One region of the Clostridium sp. genome, then DNA from elsewhere that is predicted to be linked to it. Evidence: a T-box and tRNA genes for the amino acid it is inferred to sense, from the RefSeq annotation. Region 1 holds a T-box; the other holds one or more tRNA genes.
What was found. A T-box is a leader RNA that pairs with one kind of tRNA and senses whether it is charged. The one in region 1 lies ahead of thrS (threonine--tRNA ligase), so its partner is inferred to be a tRNA-Thr.

Region 1 (3,434 bases):
TGATTCAGTATAATATACATATCCACTGTTGTCAATATATGCTGCTATAATTTTTTTATATATCCCTTGATTTTTCAGCTATCTGATGTTTGATTCTGGAAATGAATTCATCAAGCGGCATGCTTCCTATATCCCCTTCTTTTCTACTTCTAACGGATATGTTTCCTTCTCTTACTTCTTTTTCTCCAATTATAATCATATATGGTACTTTTTGCATCTGAGCTTCCCTTATTTTATATCCTATTTTTTCATTTCTTACATCGGACTCCACTCTAATGTCCCTTTCCTTTAATTCCTCTACTATTTTATTCACATAATCAATTTGTGAGTCAGTTATATTCATAACTTCAACCTGAACCGGTGCAAGCCATACGGGAAAAGCTCCTGCATAGTTTTCTATCAATATTCCTATGAACCTCTCTATAGATCCAAATACAACTCTGTGGAGCATGACTGGTCTGTGTTTTTCCCCATCCGGTCCTACATAGGTCAAGTCAAAACATGATGGCATCTGGAAATCCAGCTGAACTGTTCCACACTGCCATGTTCTTCCTATTGAATCTCTTAAATGGAAGTCTATCTTAGGTCCATAGAAAGCTCCATCTCCTTCATTCACCTTGTAATCCAGTCCTGCTGCCTCCAATGCAGACTTCAAGCCCTCTGTTGCAGTATTCCAGTCTTCATCACTTCCCATGGAATTCTCCGGTCTTGTGGACAGTTCCACAAAATACTCAAATCCAAATACCTTGTAAAAATTATCTATAAGTTTTATTACATTCAAAAGCTCCTCTTTAATCATATCCCTAGTTACGAATATATGTGCATCATCCTGGGTAAAACATCTCACTCTCATAAGTCCGTGAAGTGCTCCTGATTTCTCGTGTCTGTGAACAATTCCCATTTCACCATATCTTATAGGAAAATCCTTGTAGGAATGCATTTTACTCTTATATACAAGTATTGAACCTGGACAGTTCATTGGCTTTATAGCATAATCCTCATCATCTATTTTAGTAAAATACATATTTTCTTTATAATGATCCCAGTGTCCTGACTTGTGCCACAATTCCTCATTCAATATGATCGGAGTCATTATCTCATCATACCCTGCTTTCCTATGAACTTCCCTCCAGAACTCCTGAAGGGTATTTCTTATAACCATTCCCTTTGGATGGAAGAAAGGAAATCCGGGGCCTTCCTCATGTATGCTGAATAAATCAAGTTCTTTCCCAAGTTTTCTATGATCTCTCTTTTTGGCTTCTTCTATCATTTTCAAATAATCCTGCAGTTCGCTTTTCTTTTCAAAGACAATTCCATATATTCTCTGGAGCATTTTATTGTTCTCATTTCCTCTCCAGTAGGCCCCTGCAATTGAAAGAAGTTTTACTACCTTTACCCTGCCTGTTGAAGGTACATGGGGACCTGCACAGAGATCTACAAAGTCTCCCTGTCTATAGAAAGTTATTACCTCATCTTCTGGAAGATCCTTAATCAATTCAACTTTATAGGGTTCTCCAGCCTCTTCCATTAATTTTATGGCTTCAGGTCTTGGCAACTCAAATTTTTCAAGCTTCTCATTTTGTTTTATTATTTTGTTCATTTCTGACTCAATTTTTTCAAGAAGCTCCGGCGTAAATGAAAAATCTGCATCCAGGTCATAATAAAATCCATTGTCTATGGCAGGACCTATGGCTAATTTTACATCCGGATATAACCTTTTGACTGCCTGTGCAAGTATATGGGATCCAGTATGCCATACTATCTTCTTTCCTTCCTCATCTTCAAATGTAAGTATTTCAACCCTGCAATCTTCCCTCACTTCTTCCATGAGTTCTGCAACTTTTCCATTCAACTTGGCACCTACCGCCTTTTTCCCGAGGGAAATACTTATTTTAGATGCTACATCCGATATAGTAGATCCGCTCTCAACTTCAATTACTTTTCCATTTTTCAAAGATACTTTTATCATTATTTTCCTCCTCCTACAAAATATATAGCAACGATATTAATAATTTTAAAATTAAAAAAGCCCCTCCCATAAATCATGGGACGAGCTGTCTGCCGTGTTTCCACCCAAGTTAACCGTAAAGCATACAAATAATTGTATAGTTATATAGATCGATACATACACTTATACTGTTATCTCTGTACCTTTAACGCCGGTTAACGGAAATACTTAATAATGGATAAATATGTGATACCATATTCAGTATCCGGTTCAAAGGTGGTTTTTCAATAAACATCGTCTAAAAAACCTCTCAGCTAACAAGTTTTTATCTCTTGAGACAATGTTTTATCTACTTTTCCTTGTCATTACCTTTGCTTATGGTACTTATTTTATTATTATTGATCAAATATGTCAATATAAAAAATTCTATTATACATTACATTTATTAAAAAGCTTTACCCTGTCAGTAAACACTTTCTGTATTGTATCTATAAGCTCTTCATTTCTGCAATTCTCAATGGAATGTATGCTTATACGCTCAGGGGCATTGGTTATAAGAGTACTTATGAGCATATCTTCAGAAGTTGCAGCATTATTGTTTCTGCATTCATCCAGCTCGTTGAACAATTTATTTGTTATATCAGCGCCATTTTCGTCTCTTATAATATAATTTCCACTATCTTGTATAACTATATCCAGATAATCTATTTTGCTTTCCTGTATTTCCACAAAATACTTAAGAAGCTTTATAAACTCATCATATTCTTTTTCAACCATGTACTTTTCTACCACTTTATCCACTATACTTTCAAAATCATCCAGTATATTCTTCATTCTGAAGGTAACAAATCCTTCTACGTTTATATTGTTGTTTTCATCTATACATCTTATTATCTTTTCAATTATGTCATTTTTTTTATTTATACAATAGACAGAATTTTCATCTATAATTGATATGTTTCCTTTAATACAATTAATACTTTCTTTTTTTATCCACTCAATCTCCCCGGTATTCAAGAAAAAATAGGTCTCACTTAAAAAATTGTCCATGTCCTTTTTGTAGAATTCATCTACCATTATACTGTACAGTATATCAGCTATATAAATATTGAATATATTTTTAAGCCTTTCATTTAATTCACTATCGGAAAATATCTTTAGGAAGTGAGTATCGGATTCCATCTTTTCAGATATACCTATATTTATATTTTTACCTTTAAAATATTCTCTCATAGCTCTTATTCCATTTATTATATTTTCTTTTTCAGCCTTATAAACTAAAATTAACAGCGGCATTTTTCACACTCCCTTCTCAAATAGTATGCATCTAAACAAAATCTATATTCAAAATTTGATTGTCAAATATCGACAAGTTTAGCCTGCAAGCTTATAATATTTACAAACATAAAAGGAGAATTAACATGAAATACGCAATTATTGATTTTAGAACAAGCATTGAAGAAAAAGAAAATTTGATCAAACTTGG
Region 2 (3,434 bases), 3.0 Mb from region 1:
CATTATATTCACACCCTTGAAATATTTCATACATTTAATTTATCTATGCCATTTTACTTTGTTTCCTTATGAACTGTATGTTTATGGCAAAATGGACAATACTTTTTCAACTCTAGTCTATCAGGATTATTTTTTTTGTTTTTAATCGTACTATAATTTCTCTGCTTACAATCCGTACATGCTAATGTCACTTTAACTCTCACTGCCATCACACCTCCTAATATCGTTGATGTATGTCAATTAATCCCCATAGAAGATGGGGTTTAACAAAATTATTTTTTAAAACATATCAAAAACTTCACATAGTTTATGACGATGATTGACAACACCGCATTTAATAAAAATTTATGTTCCTAATTTAGAATCCATAAACAATTAAACCATATGTATCTTAATAATTCTAAAATTACGCATTACTTATATACTTTATCACAGCTTAGTTTTTATGTCAATGAAAAATTTATATTTCTATAAGTTTTGAAAAGGACCAGATCCAAGAAACCCAGTCCTCTTTTCCCAAAAAGCTACTCTACAATTTTAGTAACTACACCTGAGCCAACTGTTCTTCCGCCTTCTCTTATTGCAAATCTCAGTCCTTCATGCATTGCTACCGGTGTTATAAGCTCTACATTCATGTCTATATGATCTCCAGGCATTACCATCTCTACTCCCTCTGGAAGGGCTATCGAGCCTGTTACATCTGTTGTCCTGAAATAAAACTGCGGTCTGTATCCATTGAAAAACGGAGTATGTCTTCCTCCTTCTTCTTTCTTCAATACATAAACCTGCCCTACAAATTTCTTGTGCGGATGTACTGTTCCCGGTTTTGACAATACCTGGCCTCTCTCTACTTCTTCTCTCTGTATTCCTCTCAACAGTACCCCTATGTTGTCTCCTGCCATTGCCTGGTCAAGAAGCTTCCTGAACATTTCCACTCCTGTACATACTGTCTTCTTCTTCTCTTCACTAAGTCCTACTATCTCAAGTTCGTCTCCTATCTTGAGCACTCCTGTCTCTACTCTTCCTGTTGCTACTGTTCCTCTTCCTGTTATTGTGAATATATCCTCTATTGGCATTAGGAATGGTTTATCTATTGGTCTTTCCGGTGTCGGTATATAATTATCTACTGCATCCATAAGCTCATGTATACACTTTGTTGCTTCTGGATCATCTGGATTTTCCAGTACCTTCAATGCACTTCCTACTATTATTGGAACGTCATCTCCTGGGAACCCATACTCACTCAACAATTCCCTTACTTCCATCTCAACCAATTCTATTAATTCAGGGTCATCTACCTGATCTGACTTATTCAAAAATACTACTATATACTGTACTCCTACCCTACTTGCCAGAAGTATATGCTCTCTTGTCTGCGGCATTGGTCCATCTGCTGCACTTACTACCAGGATTGCTCCATCCATCTGTGCTGCTCCTGTTATCATGTTCTTTACATAATCTGCATGTCCTGGACAGTCTACATGTGCATAGTGTCTCTTGTCTGTCTCATACTCTACGTGTGCTGTATTTATTGTTATTCCTCTTTCTTTCTCTTCTGGTGCCTTATCTATTTCATCATATTTTGTTGCTGCTGCTTTCCCCTCTTTTGCCAATACTGTCGTTATTGCTGCCGTCAGTGTTGTCTTACCATGGTCTACGTGTCCTATTGTCCCTATGTTTACATGTGGTTTCGTTCTCTCAAACTTCTCTTTTGACATTTTATTTTCTTCCTCCCTGTTTGTTCAAAATTTTAAGTTTTAATTAAGTAAACTCACCCTGGTGTGTTGCAATGTCATTTATATAATTTTATACTCTATTGGAGCCCATGACCAGGATTGAACTGGTGACCTCCACCTTACCAAGGTGACGCTCTGCCAACTGAGCTACATGGGCAATCTAAGTTGGAAGCGGGAGACGGGGATTGAACCCGCGACAACTAGCTTGGGAAGCTAGTGTTCTACCACTGAACTACTCCCGCCTATAAATATACAACTATGAGTTACATACCGATTATCAATTTTAATACATCTGCATTTCTTTGTCAATATTAATTTTATTTGTGGATTAAACATTTCTCTAATTTTCTTTTAACTCTTTGCAGCGCATTATCTATAGATTTTGCATGCCTATCTAAATCACACGCAATTTCCTGATAGGATTTACCATCTAAATAGGACATAAGCACTTCCATTTCCAGATCTGAAAGTATACCCCCTATTTCTCTCTGTATATGGTTTAATTCCTCTCTACTTATTATGAGTTCCTCAGGATCAGCTACCTTTGCTTCTGATAAGACATCCAACAAAGTCCTGTCAGATTCCTCGTCATATATAGGTTTATTAAGGGAAACATATGTATTCAACGGAATATGTTTCTGTCTTGTAGCTGTTTTTATAGCTGTTATTATTTGACGTGTTATACACAATTCAGCAAATGCCTTAAAAGATGATAATTTATCCGCCTTAAAATCTCTTATGGCTTTATACAAGCCAATCATTCCCTCTTGATATATGTCTTCTTTATCTGCTCCGATTAAAAAATAAGACTTTGCTTTCGATTTAACAAAGTTCTCATATTTATTAATCAAATATTCCTGAGCCCTTTTATTTCCATTTTTAGCTTCAGCAACTACTTCCTCATCCAAACTTTCTTTAAAGGAGGAAATTTTCTTACTAATATAACCCCTATTCTCCAAGCCTATCCCCCCAAAACAAATATACACCACATATTGATTATACATTAGAAATAAATTCATAGTCAATAGATTTTATTCACTTCTTCTAATTTTTTCTAGTTCATCTAATATCTTCTTATCTATTCTATCTTCTAAGGCATGTTTTTTGTCTGAGTAATTAATTTCAATTTTACTGTGAATTTTATGATTTATGGCCTCAACTTCCTTGCAAAATTCTAAAGAAGACATCCTAACTGCTCCTCTTTGAAAAACAAGCTGTTGCTCCAATTTATCTGAAGTTACTACAAACACCTCATTTTTACGCCCTATATTATTTACAGTTTTTTCTATATATGCATCTTCAGTTTCACCTTCCTTAGTAAATACTATGGTTACATTATCACTAACCTTTTCTTTTTTTTCCATACTTCCAGTAACCAGCTGTGCATCAAAAACTATAAATATTTTATATCCATTAAAAGCAGCATAATTTGTCAAAAGTTCTATAAGATGTTGTCTTGCCGATTCAAAACTATAATTTTTAGTTTGCTTTAATACAGACCAGCTATTTATTACATTATATCCGTCTACAAAAATATTTCTCACTTTTTATTCTCTTTTAACCTTTGCTTTAAAATTTCATACATTATTATTCCCCCTGCCATTGAAGCATTCAATGATGATATATTGCCTATCATTGGTACTCTTACAAGTACATCACATTTTTCTTTAACTAATTTTGAAATGCCATTTCCTTCAT

Region 2: it has a tRNA-Thr gene. The T-box ahead of thrS (threonine--tRNA ligase) is inferred to sense a tRNA for this amino acid. The anticodon was not compared.

The regions. Positions count from the first base shown of each region.
Region 1 is NZ_JAKVOI010000001.1:171,321-174,754, reverse strand. Features, by position in the region: gene thrS (threonine--tRNA ligase) at 56-1,969, opposite strand; T-box leader at 2,043-2,323, opposite strand; gene ytxC (putative sporulation protein YtxC) at 2,378-3,244, opposite strand; gene LKE46_RS01005 (DUF6873 family GME fold protein) at 3,370-3,434, shown strand, end outside.
Region 2 is NZ_JAKVOI010000001.1:3,172,888-3,176,321, reverse strand. Features, by position in the region: gene secE (preprotein translocase subunit SecE) at 1-3, opposite strand, end outside; gene rpmG (50S ribosomal protein L33) at 54-203, opposite strand; gene tuf (elongation factor Tu) at 525-1,718, opposite strand; tRNA gene LKE46_RS15745 (tRNA-Thr) at 1,818-1,893, opposite strand; tRNA gene LKE46_RS15740 (tRNA-Gly) at 1,907-1,978, opposite strand; gene sigH (RNA polymerase sporulation sigma factor SigH) at 2,054-2,695, opposite strand; gene LKE46_RS15730 (NYN domain-containing protein) at 2,768-3,280, opposite strand; gene rlmB (23S rRNA (guanosine(2251)-2'-O)-methyltransferase RlmB) at 3,277-3,434, opposite strand, start outside.